Regions from separate parts of the Lactobacillus gasseri ATCC 33323 genome, predicted to be linked through region 1. Evidence: a T-box and tRNA genes for the amino acid it is inferred to sense, from the RefSeq annotation. Region 1 holds a T-box; the other regions hold tRNA genes.
What was found. The T-box of region 1 lies ahead of LGAS_RS05990 (valine--tRNA ligase). A T-box ahead of a tRNA ligase gene usually reads a tRNA of that ligase, here a tRNA-Val.
Positions count from the first base shown of each region.

Region 2: it has a tRNA-Val gene. The T-box ahead of LGAS_RS05990 (valine--tRNA ligase) is inferred to sense a tRNA for this amino acid. The anticodon was not compared.
Region 3: it has a tRNA-Val gene. The T-box ahead of LGAS_RS05990 (valine--tRNA ligase) is inferred to sense a tRNA for this amino acid. The anticodon was not compared.

Region 1 covers NC_008530.1:1,219,130-1,225,188, reverse strand. Annotated here, with positions in the region: gene LGAS_RS06005 (pseudouridine synthase) at 1-392, shown strand, start outside; gene LGAS_RS06000 (glycerophosphodiester phosphodiesterase) at 405-1,508, shown strand; gene LGAS_RS05995 (cation-translocating P-type ATPase) at 1,720-4,347, shown strand; T-box leader at 4,389-4,597, shown strand; gene LGAS_RS05990 (valine--tRNA ligase) at 4,638-6,059, shown strand, end outside.
Region 2 covers NC_008530.1:1,574,081-1,580,139, reverse strand. Annotated here, with positions in the region: rRNA gene LGAS_RS07970 (16S ribosomal RNA) at 1-141, shown strand, start outside; rRNA gene LGAS_RS07965 (23S ribosomal RNA) at 362-3,267, shown strand; rRNA gene rrf (5S ribosomal RNA) at 3,328-3,444, shown strand; tRNA gene LGAS_RS07955 (tRNA-Val) at 3,450-3,522, shown strand; tRNA gene LGAS_RS07950 (tRNA-Lys) at 3,525-3,597, shown strand; tRNA gene LGAS_RS07945 (tRNA-Leu) at 3,617-3,701, shown strand; tRNA gene LGAS_RS07940 (tRNA-Thr) at 3,703-3,775, shown strand; tRNA gene LGAS_RS07935 (tRNA-Gly) at 3,795-3,866, shown strand; tRNA gene LGAS_RS07930 (tRNA-Leu) at 3,879-3,964, shown strand; tRNA gene LGAS_RS07925 (tRNA-Arg) at 3,974-4,047, shown strand; tRNA gene LGAS_RS07920 (tRNA-Pro) at 4,053-4,126, shown strand; tRNA gene LGAS_RS07915 (tRNA-Met) at 4,155-4,228, shown strand; tRNA gene LGAS_RS07910 (tRNA-Ile) at 4,242-4,315, shown strand; tRNA gene LGAS_RS07905 (tRNA-Met) at 4,347-4,420, shown strand; tRNA gene LGAS_RS07900 (tRNA-Asp) at 4,424-4,496, shown strand; tRNA gene LGAS_RS07895 (tRNA-Phe) at 4,501-4,573, shown strand; tRNA gene LGAS_RS07890 (tRNA-Gly) at 4,591-4,661, shown strand; tRNA gene LGAS_RS07885 (tRNA-Ile) at 4,674-4,747, shown strand; tRNA gene LGAS_RS07880 (tRNA-Ser) at 4,750-4,839, shown strand; gene LGAS_RS07875 (hypothetical protein) at 5,191-5,553, opposite strand; tRNA gene LGAS_RS07870 (tRNA-Glu) at 5,778-5,849, shown strand; tRNA gene LGAS_RS07865 (tRNA-Ser) at 5,875-5,965, shown strand; tRNA gene LGAS_RS07860 (tRNA-Met) at 5,973-6,046, shown strand; tRNA gene LGAS_RS07855 (tRNA-Asp) at 6,050-6,059, shown strand, end outside.
Region 3 covers NC_008530.1:1,558,476-1,564,534, forward strand. Annotated here, with positions in the region: rRNA gene LGAS_RS07695 (23S ribosomal RNA) at 1-459, opposite strand, end outside; rRNA gene LGAS_RS07700 (16S ribosomal RNA) at 680-2,252, opposite strand; tRNA gene LGAS_RS07705 (tRNA-Ser) at 2,652-2,741, opposite strand; tRNA gene LGAS_RS07710 (tRNA-Ile) at 2,744-2,817, opposite strand; tRNA gene LGAS_RS07715 (tRNA-Gly) at 2,830-2,900, opposite strand; tRNA gene LGAS_RS07720 (tRNA-Phe) at 2,918-2,990, opposite strand; tRNA gene LGAS_RS07725 (tRNA-Asp) at 2,995-3,067, opposite strand; tRNA gene LGAS_RS07730 (tRNA-Met) at 3,071-3,144, opposite strand; tRNA gene LGAS_RS07735 (tRNA-Ile) at 3,176-3,249, opposite strand; tRNA gene LGAS_RS07740 (tRNA-Met) at 3,263-3,336, opposite strand; tRNA gene LGAS_RS07745 (tRNA-Pro) at 3,365-3,438, opposite strand; tRNA gene LGAS_RS07750 (tRNA-Arg) at 3,444-3,517, opposite strand; tRNA gene LGAS_RS07755 (tRNA-Leu) at 3,527-3,612, opposite strand; tRNA gene LGAS_RS07760 (tRNA-Gly) at 3,625-3,696, opposite strand; tRNA gene LGAS_RS07765 (tRNA-Thr) at 3,716-3,788, opposite strand; tRNA gene LGAS_RS07770 (tRNA-Leu) at 3,790-3,874, opposite strand; tRNA gene LGAS_RS07775 (tRNA-Lys) at 3,894-3,966, opposite strand; tRNA gene LGAS_RS07780 (tRNA-Val) at 3,969-4,041, opposite strand; rRNA gene rrf (5S ribosomal RNA) at 4,047-4,163, opposite strand; rRNA gene LGAS_RS07790 (23S ribosomal RNA) at 4,224-6,059, opposite strand, start outside.

The DNA of each region.
Region 1 (6,059 bases):
ATACTACAGGCTTGTTGCTTTTAACAAATGATGGAGCTTTAGCACACGAACTGCTTGCTCCAAATAAACATGTTGCAAAAGTATATCGAGCAAAAATTGCTGGTGTTCCAGATCCAGAAACTGCTAAGAAATTTGCTCAAGGGCTGATTTTAGGTGACGGAACTAAGTTGAAGCCGGCGAAATTAAAGATTTTAAAACAGGATCAAGATAATAATCTGTCGCAAATCGAGATTCAAATTCAAGAAGGAAAATATCATCAAATTAAGCGAATGTTTGGAGCAGTTGGCATGAAAGTCTTGGAACTAGATCGGGTTTCAATGGGTAAATTGCATTTACCTGCTGATTTAAAGCGTGGAGAATATAAAGAGATTGATCTAGCTGAAATTAAGTAAGAAAATTTAAATATGAAAAAAATCATTTTTGTAATTTTCTTTATTTTAGTTTTCCCTTTTACCTGTGGATTTTTGAATATTGCACATCGCGGAGACAATGAACAGGGGAAGTTTGCTGAACATAGTTGGATTGCTTATGATCGAGCACTTTGCGCACAAGTTGATTATTTAGAACTTGATTTACAAAAGACAACAGACAATGTTTTAGTAGTAAGTCATGATGATAATTTAAGTAGAGTTTTTGGTATTGATAAAACTATTGCCAATCATTCGTATCAAGAATTGCTTTCATATAAAAACCAAAATGGTGAATCTCTTCATAGTCTTGAGGATGTATTTAAACGTTATCAAAATTCAAATGTGAAATTTATGATTGAACCTAAAGACGATAGTGAAGAAGACATTAAGCTATTACTTAATTTAATCAGACAATATCATTTAGAAAATCGCGTTTTATTAGAGTCATTTTCTAAAAGCGCTTTGATGAAAATCTCTAAAATTAATCCTCAAATTCCAACGACGCAACTAGCTGGTGAAGTTAATTTACCACCTTCAACGCAATATTATGCTAATAATTTTTATTCAACAAAAGTGGCTAACTACTTAAGTGAGCATAATAAAAGATATTTACTCTGGGGCGTTAATAAAAAAACGCAAATGAAGCAGTATTTGCAGCCGGGTGAAAATGTGTCAGGGTTATTAACTGACTACCCAGTTGAATTAGCAAAGCTCCTGCATAAAAGTGATATTTTTAAAAGAAATTATGAAGCTATTTCTTTTCCTAGTAAATTAATTTCTGGTCTGATGTACTTGAAAAATGGAAGTTCAGTTAATGTTGATCAAGTTAAAATTAAAAATAATCAACTTTTTTATCATGTTAAGCCTAATATTTGGCTTAGTGATCATGATTTAAAGAATTCTGATCACTTTGCACCTAAAGCACAGACCGGAAAAATTAAACTTCGAAAAGAAGCAATGGTTTATACAGATCCTTTTTTTAAAAAATATGCTGGAAAGAAGCTGCCAAAAGAAAGCACGTGGAATTATTTTGCAGTGAAAAAAGTTGACGGGAAAACTGCTTATAATTTGGGTGGTTCGCAATGGGTAAAACAATAAAGTTTTAATTGCTAGTTTATTCAAAACATGATAAAATTATAAGCAATATATAGGGAGTAACCGGCATAAGGTGTATTTATGGCGTCAAAACGAAATTAATTTTTCCGCTGTAAGTTTAAATGGTGAGACTATTGACTAAACATTTTTTGTTCAGACAATGGTCTCTTTTTTTATGCCAAAGTCTGGTTTTCCTATTAGATGGAGGGTTTAAGTGAAAGCATACTATCGTGAAAGCAAAGAAGAGCTTATCAAAGAATTAGGAGCTAATGAAGAGCAGGGGCTAACTAATAAAGCTGCTCAAGAAAAATTAACGCAAGTAGGACCAAACGCTTTAGTAGAAGGCAAGAAAAAAAGTGTTTTAGAAGTCTTTCTAGAGCAATTTAAAGACTTAATGGTCATTATTTTGATTGTTGCCGCTGTGATTTCTGCATTTACTGGCAATTTAGAAAGTACAGCAGTTATTATTGTCGTTTTAATTTTGAACGCAATTTTAGGAACGGTACAACATGTTAAAGCTGAAAAATCATTAGAAGCTTTAAAATCTTTGTCAGCACCTGTGGCAAAAGTTTTAAGGGATGGTAAAAAAAAAGAAATTGCCGCAAAAGATGTTGTTCCTGGCGATATTCTTTTACTTGAGGCAGGAGATCTAGTTACTGCTGATGGTAGGATTTTAGATAACTTTTCATTACAAGTAAATGAAAGTTCCCTAACTGGTGAATCAACTAATATTGATAAGTTAGATACAACATTTGATAAAGAAGTTCCTTTGGGTGATCGAGTAAACATGGTTTACTCTAGTTCGCTTGTAACGTATGGACGCGCAAATATTTTGGTTACAGCAACTGGAATGGATACTGAAATTGGTAAGATTGCCACCTTGATGAACGAAACTAAGGAGCGTAGAACGCCTCTTCAAGTTTCACTTGATCAATTTTCATCGCGCTTGGCAACTGCAATTTTAATTTTCTGTGCCTTAATCTTAGGACTTCAAATGTGGCGTGGTCAGCCTTTACTAGATGCGTTATTATTTGCAGTAGCACTAGCTGTTGCAGCTATTCCAGAAGCTTTGAGTTCAATTGTTACAATTGTTCAAGCTATGGGAACTCAAAAAATGGCTAAGGAACATGCTATTATCAAAAATTTAGCAGCAGTTGAATCACTAGGTTCAGTTTCAGTAATCTGTTCTGATAAAACCGGTACTTTAACTCAAAATAAAATGACTGTTGAAGATATTTATATTGGCGGCGAAGTTCTTAAGCCAGAAGAACTTAATCTAAGTAATCAATTGCACCGCTATTTACTATACGATGTAGTTTTGAATAATGATGCTAGTTTGTCAGATGGAAAGAAGATTGGTGACCCAACAGAATCAGCTTTGCTTGAAATGTATCGCAAAGTTCCAGGCATTAATCTTGGGAATGGAAAGTTAGGTTTATCGGAAAGTGAATTAAGAAATCACTTGGATCGCTTAGAGGAAGTACCATTTGACTCTGACCGTAAGTTAATGAGTACTAAGCATCTAATTCATACTATTCCAACAATTTTTGTTAAAGGAGCAATCGATGTCTTGCTTAAGCGCTGCATTAATATTCGTTTTGGGGATGAAGTGCGGCCACTAACTGAGCAAGACCGAAAAAATATTTTGGCTCAAAATAATCATTTTTCAGAGAATGGGTTAAGAGTATTGGCTTTTGCTTATAAGGAAAGCGATGAAGAATTATCTACTGATACTGAAAAAGACTTGACTTTCATTGGTTTAGTTTCAGAAATGGATCCACCGCGAGAAGAAAGCGTCGCAGCCGTTGCTCGCGCAAAAGAGGCCGGTATTAGAACAGTGATGATTACGGGTGATCATAAGGTTACTGCAGTAGCAATTGCTAAAAAGATTGGTATCTTTACAGATGGAGACTTGGCATTAACTGGCTTAGAATTAGATGCCCTAAGCGATGAAGAATTAGATCAACAAATCGAAAAAGTTGCAGTATATGCTCGTGTTTCTCCAGAAAATAAGATCAGAATTGTTAATGCCTGGCAAAGAAAGAACCACATTGTATCAATGACTGGTGATGGTGTTAATGACGCACCGGCTCTTAAAAAAGCTGACGTTGGAGTTGCCATGGGAATTACTGGTACTGAGGTATCTAAAGATGCCGCAAGTATGATCTTAACTGACGATAACTTTGCTACAATTATCAAGGCTGTCGCTAATGGTAGAACTGTTTATGAAAATATCAAAAATGCAATTGGCTACTTACTATCAGGTAACTTATCGGCAATTATTACAGTTCTTTTTGCCTCAATTGCCGGATTGCCAGTACCATTTGTTGCAGTACAACTTTTATTCATCAACTTAGTGACTGACTCTCTTCCAGCTTTAGCGATTGGAATGGAGCCAGGAAATCCGGATATTTTAAAACGTAAACCACGTGATCCTAAAGCTAGCTTGTTAGACAAACCATTTGTTACTCAAATAAGTACGCAAGGCTTCTTAATTTCATTGAGTGTCATTGCAGCCTTCTTAATTGGTTTGAAAGATAGTCCTGCAATTGCATGTACAATGGCATTCTCAACCCTAACCTTTGCCCGTTTACTTCATGGCTTTAATTGCCGCTCACAACATAGCATTTTTAAAATTGGATTTAAAAACAATTGGTACAGTTTAGCAGCCTTTGCATTGGGCACTGCACTTTTAGCCTTAATTCTCTTTGTACCAGCACTGCATGGCTTATTTGCTGTTCAACCATTAAGTGGACAAGAAGTTTGGCTAATCGTGATTTTAGCAATTATTCCGACAGTTTTAATTCAGTTGGTAAAAGTAATCAGAGAAAATAGAGGTTAATTCTCGCCTTTTCTCTTGTTTTCTTTCATGCTATAATCATAAACAAAGCAGGAATCAAGAGGAGTAAATTCGCATTACAGAGAAAAGTCAGTATGCTGAGAGACTTCAGAATTTTACGAGTAGCTTGATTAGCTGATTAATTGAACTTTAGTAGGTTAATCCGGACACTTCAGCACCGTTATCGCTTATAAGAGAGGTATACAATTGTATACTTAACGTAGGTGGTACCGCGGAAAATTTCGTCCTAGACAATATAAGTTGTCTAGGACTTTTTTATTGGAGGAATTTTAATGACAGATTTAGCACCTAAATATAATCCTAATGAGGTTGAAAAAGGTAGATATCAAGAATGGCTTGATGAGGATCTTTTTAAGCCATCTGGCGATAAAAAGGCTCACCCTTATTCAATTGTTATTCCACCACCAAATGTAACTGGAAAATTACACTTAGGACACGCTTGGGATACCGCAATTCAAGATACATTAATTCGTTTTAAGCGAATGGAAGGGTATGATACTCTTTACCTTCCAGGTATGGATCATGCTGGTATTGCTACTCAAGCTAAAGTGGAAGCAAAGTTGCGTAAACAAGGTAAAGACCGTCACCAAATGGGACGTGAAGCGTTTGTTAAGCAAGTTTGGGACTGGAAAGATGAATATGCAAACATCATCAAAGGTCAATGGGCTAAGATGGGATTATCTCTTGATTACTCAAGAGAACGATTTACTTTAGATAAAGGACTTTCAAAAGCCGTTAGAAAAGTTTTCGTTCAATTATATAACGAAGGACTAATTTATCGCGGTGAATATATTATTAACTGGGATCCAGAATTACAAACTGCTCTTAGTGATATTGAAGTTATTCACAAAGATGACAAGGGTGCATTTTACCATATAAAATATCCATTTGTAGATGGATCTGGTTTTGTTGAAATTGCAACTACTCGTCCTGAAACTATGTTTGGTGATACGGCTGTGGCTGTTGCACCAGGGGATGAACGTTATAAAGATATCGTAGGTAAAGAATTAGTTCTACCACTTGTTGGTCGTCATATTCCAATTATTGAAGACCAACACGTAGATCCAGAATTTGGTACTGGTTTAGTTAAGATTACGCCAGCTCATGATCCTAACGACTTCCAAGTAGGTAACCGTCATAATCTTGAAAGAATTAATGTAATGAATGATGACGGAACTATGAACGAAGAGGCTGGTAAGTATGCTGGTATGGATCGTTTTGAAGCTCGTGAAGCTTTAGTAAAGGACTTAAAGAAAGAAGGTTACTTAATTAAAGTTGAACCAATTGTCCACTCAGTTGGTCACTCGGAGCGTTCAGGCGTTCAAGTAGAACCTAGACTTTCAAAGCAATGGTTCGTAAAAATGAAGCCACTTGCTGAAGAAGTTCTTAAGAATCAAAAGACTGATGGTAAAGTTAACTTTGTCCCAGAGCGATTTGAAGGCACTTTGAATCACTGGATGGAAGATGTTCATGACTGGGTGATTTCTCGTCAATTATGGTGGGGTCACCGAATTCCAGCTTGGTACAACAAGAAGACTGGTGAAACTTATGTTGGCGAAGAAGCACCTAAGGATATTGAAAATTGGGAACAAGATCCAGATGTTTTAGATACTTGGTTCTCAAGCGCTCTTTGGCCATTTTCAACATTGGGCTGGCCAGATACTGATAATCCAGATTTTAAGCGCTACTTCCCA
Region 2 (6,059 bases), 350 kb from region 1:
CGTCACACCATGAGAGTCTGTAACACCCAAAGCCGGTGGGATAACCTTTATAGGAGTCAGCCGTCTAAGGTAGGACAGATGATTAGGGTGAAGTCGTAACAAGGTAGCCGTAGGAGAACCTGCGGCTGGATCACCTCCTTTCTAAGGAAGGCGAAAGATGATGGAGAGTGCGAGAGCACTAAAGAGAAGTCATCGAGAAAGCCAAGCGGAAGCACACTGAGAAACTTTGTTTAGTTTTGAGGGTAATACCTCAGAGAGCTAGTACATTGAAAACTGAATATAATCTAAAGCAAAAAACCGAGACAATCGAAAAAACAGATTGAAGAGCGACCGAGAAGAGAGAGAAACTCAACTTGAAATAGGTCAAGTAGAAAAGGGCGCATGGTGAATGCCTAGGCACTAGAAGCCGATGAAGGACGTGACGAACCACGAAAGGCTTCGGGGAGCAGTAAGTAAGCAATGATCCGGAGATATCCGAATGGGGGAACCCAATACCGGGAGGTATTATCAAGAGCTGTTAAGGCTGTTGAAGGAAGACGCAGTGAACTGAAACATCTAAGTAGCTGCAGGAAGAGAAAGAAAAATCGATTTCCCAAGTAGCGGCGAGCGAACAGGAAAGAGCCCAAACCAGCTGGCTTGCCAGTTGGGGTAGTAGGACTGCAGGAAAGCACTTGAAGCGATAGCAGAATTATCTGGAAAGATAAGCCAGAGAGGGTGAGAGCCCCGTAAGCGAAATTGCAGAGAGACTTAGCAGGATCCTGAGTAGGTCGGGACACGAGGAATCCCGATTGAAACCGCGAGGACCATCTCGCAAGGCTAAATACTAACTAGTGACCGATAGTGAACCAGTACCGTGAGGGAAAGGTGAAAAGAACCCCGGAAGGGGAGTGAAAGAGAACCTGAAACCGTGTGCCTACAAGTAGTCAAAGCACATTAAAGTGTAATGGCGTGCCTTTTGTAGAATGAACCGGCGAGTTACGTTATGGTGCAAGGTTAAGTCAGAAAAGACGGAGCCGGAGCGAAAGCGAGTCTGAAGAGGGCGAGAGAGTATCATGACGTAGACCCGAAACCAAGTGACCTACCCATGACCAGGTTGAAGGCGTGGTAAAACACGCTGGAGGACCGAACCCACGTGAGTTAAAAATCGCGGGGATGAGTTGTGGGTAGCGGTGAAATTCCAAACGAACTTGGAGATAGCTGGTTCTCTCCGAAATAGCTTTAGGGCTAGCCTCGTGTGAATGATAATGGAGGTAGAGCGCTGTTTGGACTAGGGGCCCGTCAGGGGTTACTGAATCCAGATAAACTCCGAATGCCAGATATCAATGCACGGGAGTCAGACTGCGAGTGATAAGATCCGTAGTCGAAAGGGAAACAGCCCAGATCACCAGTTAAGGTCCCCAAATCTATGCTAAGTGGAAAAGGATGTGGAGTTGCGTAGACAACTAGGATGTTGGCTTAGAAGCAGCCACCATTTAAAGAGTGCGTAATAGCTCACTAGTCGAGTGACGCTGCGCCGAAAATGTACCGGGGCTAAGCATAGTACCGAAACTGTGGATGCATATCAAAGGATATGCGTGGTAGGAGAGCGTTCTAAGTGCGGAGAAGTTAGATCGAGAGGACTAATGGAGCGCTTAGAAGTGAGAATGCCGGTATGAGTAGCGAAAGATAGGTGAGAATCCTATCCGCCGAAAGACTAAGGTTTCCTGGGGCAGGCTCGTCCGCCCAGGGTAAGTCGGGACCTAAGGTAAGGCCGAGAGGCGTAGCCGATGGACAACAGGTAGAGATTCCTGTACTGAAATTGTTCGATATGAGCAAAGGAGGGACGCAGGAGGCTAATGACGCATGTTGCTGGAAATACATGTGCAAGCAGTAAGAAGAAAGATGAGTCAAATGCTTGTCTAAAGAAATCAAGCTGTGATGCGGAGCAAAATTAAAGTAGCGAAGGTCATGATGTCACACTGCCAAGAAAAGCTTCTAGCCAGAGCAATTTTACCCGTACCGCAAACCGACACAGGTAGTCGAGTGGAGAACACTCAGGTGAGCGAGAGAACTCTCGTTAAGGAACTCGGCAAAATGACCCCGTAACTTCGGGAGAAGGGGTGCTGATGGTAAAAGATCAGCCGCAGTGAATAGGCCCAAACAACTGTTTATCAAAAACACAGGTATCTGCAAAATCGTAAGATGACGTATAGGTGCTGACACCTGCCCGGTGCTGGAAGGTTAAGAGGAGAGCTTAGCGCAAGCGAAGGTTTGAATTGAAGCCCCAGTAAACGGCGGCCGTAACTATAACGGTCCTAAGGTAGCGAAATTCCTTGTCGGGTAAGTTCCGACCTGCACGAAAGGTGTAATGATTTGGGCACTGTCTCAACGAGAGACTCGGTGAAATTATAATACCCGTGAAGATGCGGGTTACCCGCGACAGGACGGAAAGACCCCATGGAGCTTTACTGTAGCTTGATATTGAGTATTTGTTAAACATGTACAGGATAGGTAGGAGCCAGAGAAAGTAGGACGCTAGTCTTACTGGAGGCAATGTTGGGATACTACCCTTGTTTGATGGATCCTCTAACTCGCAGAGCTGAGCGTTCTGGAGGACAGTGTCAGGTGGGCAGTTTGACTGGGGCGGTCGCCTCCTAAAATGTAACGGAGGCGCCCAAAGGTTCCCTCAGAATGGTTGGAAATCATTCGCAGAGTGTAAAGGTATAAGGGAGCTTGACTGCGAGAGGTACACCTCGAGCAGGGACGAAAGTCGGGCTTAGTGATCTGGTGGTACTGCATGGAAAGGCCATCACTCAACGGATAAAAGCTACCCTGGGGATAACAGGCTTATCTCCCCCAAGAGTTCACATCGACGGGGAGGTTTGGCACCTCGATGTCGGCTCGTCGCATCCTGGGGCTGAAGTCGGTCCCAAGGGTTGGGCTGTTCGCCCATTAAAGCGGCACGCGAGCTGGGTTCAGAACGTCGTGAGACAGTTCGGTCCCTATCCGTCGTGGGCGTAGGAAATTTGAGAGGAGCTGTCCTTAGTACGAGAGGACCGGGATGGACATACCGCTGGTGTACCAGTTGTCTTGCCAAAGGCATCGCTGGGTAGCTATGTATGGAAGGGATAAGCGCTGAAAGCATCTAAGTGCGAAGCCCCCCTCAAGATGAGATTTCCGATGCGTAAGCAGTAAGACACCTTAAAGACGATGAGGTAGATAGGCTAGGAGTGGAAGCATAGCGATATGTGGAGCGGACTAGTACTAATCAGTCGAGCACTTGACCAAAGCTCAAAGGTTTAGAGCGGAAGATTATATTCAGTTTTGAGTGTAAAAGCTCAGAAAGAGTACGGTGGCGATGGCAAGAAGGATACACCTGTTCCCATGCCGAACACAGAAGTTAAGCTTCTTAACGCCGAGAGTAGTTGGTGGGAAACTGCCTGCGAGGGTAGGCAGTCGCCGTGCTAAATGGAGGATTAGCTCAGCTGGGAGAGCATCTGCCTTACAAGCAGGAGGTCACAGGTTCGAGCCCTGTATCCTCCATTGAGTCGTTAGCTCAGTTGGTAGAGCATCTGACTTTTAATCAGAGGGTCGGCAGTTCGAGCCTGCCACGACTCATTGGCCCAGAAAAACTCAAGCGGGTGTGGCGGAATTGGCAGACGCGCTAGATTTAGGTTCTAGTGTTTTCGGACGTGTGGGTTCAAGTCCCACCACCCGTACCATGCCGATTTAGCTCAGTTGGTAGAGCATCTGTCTTGTAAACAGGGGGTCGAAGGTTCGAGTCCTTTAATCGGCATAAAAATTGAATAAAAAATGCGGAAGTAGTTCAGTGGTAGAACATCACCTTGCCATGGTGGGGGTCGCGGGTTCGAATCCCGTCTTCCGCTTATCATTATCATGCCGGGGTGGCGGAACTGGCAGACGCACGGGACTTAAAATCCCGCGGTTGGTGACAACCGTACCGGTTCGATTCCGGTCCTCGGCATATAATGATGCACCCTTAGCGCAACTGGATAGAGTGTCTGACTACGAATCAGAAGGTTGAAGGTTCAAATCCTTCAGGGTGCACACTTCGGGAAGTGGCTCAGTTTGGTAGAGCACCTGGTTTGGGACCAGGGGGTCGCAGGTTCGAATCCTGTCTTCCCGATTGTAGCTTAAAAAGGAAGTTACAGGATGGCGGTGTAGCTCAGCTGGCTAGAGCGTCCGGTTCATACCCGGGAGGTCGAGGGTTCGATCCCCCCCGCCGCTATAGAGGTAAGCTTGGACCTTTAGCTCAGTTGGTTAGAGCAGACGGCTCATAACCGTCGGGTCGTAGGTTCGAGTCCTACAAGGTCCATAGGATCTTGGCTTTTTTTATATAAAAAAATCGCGGGATGGAGCAGTCTGGTAGCTCGTCGGGCTCATAACCCGAAGGTCATAGGTTCAAATCCTGTTCCCGCAATATGGTCCCTTGGTGTAGGGGTTATCACGCCTCCCTGTCACGGAGGAGATCACCGGTCCGAATCCGGTAGGGACCGTAATGGCTCGATAGCTCAGTTGGTAGAGCAAAGGATTGAAGCTCCTTGTGTCGGCGGTTCGATTCCGTCTCGCGCCATTAGGAAGCAAGAAGTTGCGGGTATAGTTTAGTGGTAAAACGAAAGCCTTCCAAGCTTTAGTCGCGAGTCCGATTCTCGTTACCCGCTTCAAAGGGAAAGGGGCCTATAGCTCAGCTGGTTAGAGCGCACGCCTGATAAGCGTGAGGTCGATGGTTCAAGTCCATTTAGGCCCATTGGAGATTTACTCAAGTGGCTGAAGAGGCGCCCCTGCTAAGGGTGTAGGTCGGTTTATACCGGCGCGAGGGTTCGAATCTCTCAATCTCCGCTTTGCATTAAGTACATTGGAGTTTCCAATGTACTTTTTTTATTTCAAGAAAAAGAGATTATGCATGTGATAGTATCGATTTTTGTATAAGGATAAATTTAATTATTAGAAAAATTTTGCATATTTTGAGTATATTTACCTTAAAAACTAAAGCAAAACCCTAAATTAGTTATATATGTCTTTTTAAAAGTATGTTAGTCAGTATATTTAGAGCTTAATAAAAGCATCTTGAGAAAAAGATCATTTTTAGTTGACTTTAGATTTAGATTTTTGCTAAAAATAAAAATCCCGCTAAATCAAGGATTTCATCAATCTGAAGATTTAGTAGGATAATCTCAATATAAAAATAATTTATTTATTTTTAGTTTTTAAATCTTTAAGTAAACGAATAATTTCATTGTTTTGCTTAATTAAGATCCAGTTTTGTAGTTTTAAAGTCTCTTCTGGCGAAACTCCTTCTAGTAAATCACTTTCAGCAGTTTTGTGAAGAAGAGACTTATAGGATGATTCAGTATTTTTAACTCCATGTTCGGTCAAATATTTATTGGTCAGATTATCTATATACTCATTAACTTGATTAGCATCTTTTTCAATTAATTCTTCTTTTTGCCAAGGTGTTAATTTCGCATGATCTTCGCAAATTAAGTTTCCATCAGCTAACTTTAATAGTTTTTTGCTGCTTTTATTGTCAATAATACATCTTTTACTAGACATAACATACCTCCATATATGCTCAGTGTAGCACCTTTGTTAAATAACAGAGAGTAAAAATGCAATAAAAGAAAAAAAGTTCAAATTAGGGGTTGCATCAACTGAGTGTTTTTAGTAATATAGTTATTGCTGATGCGGAGAGTAACACAAAACAACGCATCAAAAAAATAAAAACTTGTTGACATCACTTTATAAATAGAGTATGATTAATAAGTACGTTAAAAAACGACCCGTTGGTCAAGTGGTTAAGACACCGCCCTTTCACGGCGGTAACATGAGTTCAAATCTCGTACGGGTCATTACCATATTAAAGATGGTATAAATGGAGGATTACCCAAGTCCGGCTGAAGGGAACGGTCTTGAAAACCGTCAGGCGGGTTCTGCCCGCGCGTGGGTCCGAATCCCACATCCTCCTTAATCATCGCGGGATGGAGCAGTCTGGTAGCTCGTCGGGCTCATAACCCGAAGGTCATAGGTTCAAATCCTATTCCCGCAATATGGTCCCTTAG
Region 3 (6,059 bases), 340 kb from region 1:
TTAGCCTTGCGAGATGGTCCTCGCGGTTTCAATCGGGATTCCTCGTGTCCCGACCTACTCAGGATCCTGCTAAGTCTCTCTGCAATTTCGCTTACGGGGCTCTCACCCTCTCTGGCTTATCTTTCCAGATAATTCTGCTATCGCTTCAAGTGCTTTCCTGCAGTCCTACTACCCCAACTGGCAAGCCAGCTGGTTTGGGCTCTTTCCTGTTCGCTCGCCGCTACTTGGGAAATCGATTTTTCTTTCTCTTCCTGCAGCTACTTAGATGTTTCAGTTCACTGCGTCTTCCTTCAACAGCCTTAACAGCTCTTGATAATACCTCCCGGTATTGGGTTCCCCCATTCGGATATCTCCGGATCATTGCTTACTTACTGCTCCCCGAAGCCTTTCGTGGTTCGTCACGTCCTTCATCGGCTTCTAGTGCCTAGGCATTCACCATGCGCCCTTTTCTACTTGACCTATTTCAAGTTGAGTTTCTCTCTCTTCTCGGTCGCTCTTCAATCTGTTTTTTCGATTGTCTCGGTTTTTTGCTTTAGATTATATTCAGTTTTCAATGTACTAGCTCTCTGAGGTATTACCCTCAAAACTAAACAAAGTTTCTCAGTGTGCTTCCGCTTGGCTTTCTCGATGACTTCTCTTTAGTGCTCTCGCACTCTCCATCATCTTTCGCCTTCCTTAGAAAGGAGGTGATCCAGCCGCAGGTTCTCCTACGGCTACCTTGTTACGACTTCACCCTAATCATCTGTCCTACCTTAGACGGCTGACTCCTATAAAGGTTATCCCACCGGCTTTGGGTGTTACAGACTCTCATGGTGTGACGGGCGGTGTGTACAAGGCCCGGGAACGTATTCACCGCGGCGTGCTGATCCGCGATTACTAGCGATTCCAGCTTCGTGTAGGCGAGTTGCAGCCTACAGTCCGAACTGAGAACGGCTTTCAGAGATCCGCTTGCCTTCGCAGGTTCGCTTCTCGTTGTACCGTCCATTGTAGCACGTGTGTAGCCCAGGTCATAAGGGGCATGATGACTTGACGTCATCCCCACCTTCCTCCGGTTTGTCACCGGCAGTCTCATTAGAGTGCCCAACTTAATGATGGCAACTAATGACAAGGGTTGCGCTCGTTGCGGGACTTAACCCAACATCTCACGACACGAGCTGACGACAGCCATGCACCACCTGTCTCAGCGTCCCCGAAGGGAACACCTAATCTCTTAGGTTTGCACTGGATGTCAAGACCTGGTAAGGTTCTTCGCGTTGCTTCGAATTAAACCACATGCTCCACCGCTTGTGCGGGCCCCCGTCAATTCCTTTGAGTTTCAACCTTGCGGTCGTACTCCCCAGGCGGAGTGCTTAATGCGTTAGCTGCAGCACTGAGAGGCGGAAACCTCCCAACACTTAGCACTCATCGTTTACGGCATGGACTACCAGGGTATCTAATCCTGTTCGCTACCCATGCTTTCGAGCCTCAGCGTCAGTTGCAGACCAGAGAGCCGCCTTCGCCACTGGTGTTCTTCCATATATCTACGCATTCCACCGCTACACATGGAGTTCCACTCTCCTCTTCTGCACTCAAGTTCAACAGTTTCTGATGCAATTCTCCGGTTGAGCCGAAGGCTTTCACATCAGACTTATTGAACCGCCTGCACTCGCTTTACGCCCAATAAATCCGGACAACGCTTGCCACCTACGTATTACCGCGGCTGCTGGCACGTAGTTAGCCGTGACTTTCTAAGTAATTACCGTCAAATAAAGGCCAGTTACTACCTCTATCTTTCTTCACTACCAACAGAGCTTTACGAGCCGAAACCCTTCTTCACTCACGCGGCGTTGCTCCATCAGACTTGCGTCCATTGTGGAAGATTCCCTACTGCTGCCTCCCGTAGGAGTTTGGGCCGTGTCTCAGTCCCAATGTGGCCGATCAGTCTCTCAACTCGGCTATGCATCATTGCCTTGGTAAGCCGTTACCTTACCAACTAGCTAATGCACCGCAGGTCCATCCAAGAGTGATAGCAGAACCATCTTTTAAACTCTAGACATGCGTCTAGTGTTGTTATCCGGTATTAGCATCTGTTTCCAGGTGTTATCCCAGTCTCTTGGGCAGGTTACCCACGTGTTACTCACCCGTCCGCCGCTCGCTTGTATCTAGTTTCATCTGGTGCAAGCACCAAATTCATCTAGGCAAGCTCGCTCGACTTGCATGTATTAGGCACGCCGCCAGCGTTCGTCCTGAGCCAGGATCAAACTCTCATTTTCCTTCTTGAAAATGAGCTTTTTATCGTTTAGCTCTAAAACTTTCTTTGAGTTATCTCAAATTTATTGCTTGTGAATTGACTTCGCTTTTGTTTGGGATTTTTTATATCCCGCACACTTTCAGCGAAACTTTGTTCAGTTTTCAAGGTACTACCGTTGCCGTGTGACAACTTTTATATTATATCATGTCTCTTGAGCTTTGACAAGTTATTTTTCTTGCCCCTCATCTTTCTCAAATGACAGCTTTATAATATTATCATCTTTCTGCTCCCTTGACAAGCTCTTTGCTTGGCTTCCTGCCTCTGCTTCGCGCTTGCCTCAAACAGCATGTATTACTTTACAGACTTTAAATCAAAGGAAAATAAAATGCTCCATTAAAAAAAATGAAGCACATCTGCAAAGCGGAGATTGAGAGATTCGAACCCTCGCGCCGGTATAAACCGACCTACACCCTTAGCAGGGGCGCCTCTTCAGCCACTTGAGTAAATCTCCAATGGGCCTAAATGGACTTGAACCATCGACCTCACGCTTATCAGGCGTGCGCTCTAACCAGCTGAGCTATAGGCCCCTTTCCCTTTGAAGCGGGTAACGAGAATCGGACTCGCGACTAAAGCTTGGAAGGCTTTCGTTTTACCACTAAACTATACCCGCAACTTCTTGCTTCCTAATGGCGCGAGACGGAATCGAACCGCCGACACAAGGAGCTTCAATCCTTTGCTCTACCAACTGAGCTATCGAGCCATTACGGTCCCTACCGGATTCGGACCGGTGATCTCCTCCGTGACAGGGAGGCGTGATAACCCCTACACCAAGGGACCATATTGCGGGAACAGGATTTGAACCTATGACCTTCGGGTTATGAGCCCGACGAGCTACCAGACTGCTCCATCCCGCGATTTTTTTATATAAAAAAAGCCAAGATCCTATGGACCTTGTAGGACTCGAACCTACGACCCGACGGTTATGAGCCGTCTGCTCTAACCAACTGAGCTAAAGGTCCAAGCTTACCTCTATAGCGGCGGGGGGGATCGAACCCTCGACCTCCCGGGTATGAACCGGACGCTCTAGCCAGCTGAGCTACACCGCCATCCTGTAACTTCCTTTTTAAGCTACAATCGGGAAGACAGGATTCGAACCTGCGACCCCCTGGTCCCAAACCAGGTGCTCTACCAAACTGAGCCACTTCCCGAAGTGTGCACCCTGAAGGATTTGAACCTTCAACCTTCTGATTCGTAGTCAGACACTCTATCCAGTTGCGCTAAGGGTGCATCATTATATGCCGAGGACCGGAATCGAACCGGTACGGTTGTCACCAACCGCGGGATTTTAAGTCCCGTGCGTCTGCCAGTTCCGCCACCCCGGCATGATAATGATAAGCGGAAGACGGGATTCGAACCCGCGACCCCCACCATGGCAAGGTGATGTTCTACCACTGAACTACTTCCGCATTTTTTATTCAATTTTTATGCCGATTAAAGGACTCGAACCTTCGACCCCCTGTTTACAAGACAGATGCTCTACCAACTGAGCTAAATCGGCATGGTACGGGTGGTGGGACTTGAACCCACACGTCCGAAAACACTAGAACCTAAATCTAGCGCGTCTGCCAATTCCGCCACACCCGCTTGAGTTTTTCTGGGCCAATGAGTCGTGGCAGGCTCGAACTGCCGACCCTCTGATTAAAAGTCAGATGCTCTACCAACTGAGCTAACGACTCAATGGAGGATACAGGGCTCGAACCTGTGACCTCCTGCTTGTAAGGCAGATGCTCTCCCAGCTGAGCTAATCCTCCATTTAGCACGGCGACTGCCTACCCTCGCAGGCAGTTTCCCACCAACTACTCTCGGCGTTAAGAAGCTTAACTTCTGTGTTCGGCATGGGAACAGGTGTATCCTTCTTGCCATCGCCACCGTACTCTTTCTGAGCTTTTACACTCAAAACTGAATATAATCTTCCGCTCTAAACCTTTGAGCTTTGGTCAAGTGCTCGACTGATTAGTACTAGTCCGCTCCACATATCGCTATGCTTCCACTCCTAGCCTATCTACCTCATCGTCTTTAAGGTGTCTTACTGCTTACGCATCGGAAATCTCATCTTGAGGGGGGCTTCGCACTTAGATGCTTTCAGCGCTTATCCCTTCCATACATAGCTACCCAGCGATGCCTTTGGCAAGACAACTGGTACACCAGCGGTATGTCCATCCCGGTCCTCTCGTACTAAGGACAGCTCCTCTCAAATTTCCTACGCCCACGACGGATAGGGACCGAACTGTCTCACGACGTTCTGAACCCAGCTCGCGTGCCGCTTTAATGGGCGAACAGCCCAACCCTTGGGACCGACTTCAGCCCCAGGATGCGACGAGCCGACATCGAGGTGCCAAACCTCCCCGTCGATGTGAACTCTTGGGGGAGATAAGCCTGTTATCCCCAGGGTAGCTTTTATCCGTTGAGTGATGGCCTTTCCATGCAGTACCACCAGATCACTAAGCCCGACTTTCGTCCCTGCTCGAGGTGTACCTCTCGCAGTCAAGCTCCCTTATACCTTTACACTCTGCGAATGATTTCCAACCATTCTGAGGGAACCTTTGGGCGCCTCCGTTACATTTTAGGAGGCGACCGCCCCAGTCAAACTGCCCACCTGACACTGTCCTCCAGAACGCTCAGCTCTGCGAGTTAGAGGATCCATCAAACAAGGGTAGTATCCCAACATTGCCTCCAGTAAGACTAGCGTCCTACTTTCTCTGGCTCCTACCTATCCTGTACATGTTTAACAAATACTCAATATCAAGCTACAGTAAAGCTCCATGGGGTCTTTCCGTCCTGTCGCGGGTAACCCGCATCTTCACGGGTATTATAATTTCACCGAGTCTCTCGTTGAGACAGTGCCCAAATCATTACACCTTTCGTGCAGGTCGGAACTTACCCGACAAGGAATTTCGCTACCTTAGGACCGTTATAGTTACGGCCGCCGTTTACTGGGGCTTCAATTCAAACCTTCGCTTGCGCTAAGCTCTCCTCTTAACCTTCCAGCACCGGGCAGGTGTCAGCACCTATACGTCATCTTACGATTTTGCAGATACCTGTGTTTTTGATAAACAGTTGTTTGGGCCTATTCACTGCGGCTGATCTTTTACCATCAGCACCCCTTCTCCCGAAGTTACGGGGTCATTTTGCCGAGTTCCTTAACGAGAGTTCTCTCGCTCACCTGAGTGTTCTCCACTCGACTACCTGTGTCGGTTTGCGGTACGGGTAAAATTGCTCTGGCTAGAAGCTTTTCTTGGCAGTGTGACATCATGACCTTCGCTACTTTAATTTCGCTCCGCATCACAGCTTGATTTCTTTAGACAAGCATTTGACTCATCTTTCTTCTTACTGCTTGCACATGTATTTCCAGCAACATGCGTCATTAGCCTCCTGCGTCCCTCCTTTGCTCATATCGAACAATTTCAGTACAGGAATCTCTACCTGTTGTCCATCGGCTACGCCTCTCGGCCTTACCTTAGGTCCCGACTTACCCTGGGCGGACGAGCCTGCCCCAGGAAACCTTAGTCTTTCGGCGGATAGGATTCTCACCTATCTTTCGCTACTCATACCGGCATTCTCACTTCTAAGCGCTCCATTAGTCCTCTCGATCTAACTTCTCCGCACTTAGAACGCTCTCCTACCACGCATATCCTTTGATATGCATCCACAGTTTCGGTACTATGCTTAGCCCCGGTACATTTTCGGCGCAGCGTCACTCGACTAGTGAGCTATTACGCACTCTTTAAATGGTGGCTGCTTCTAAGCCAACATCCTAGTTGTCTACGCA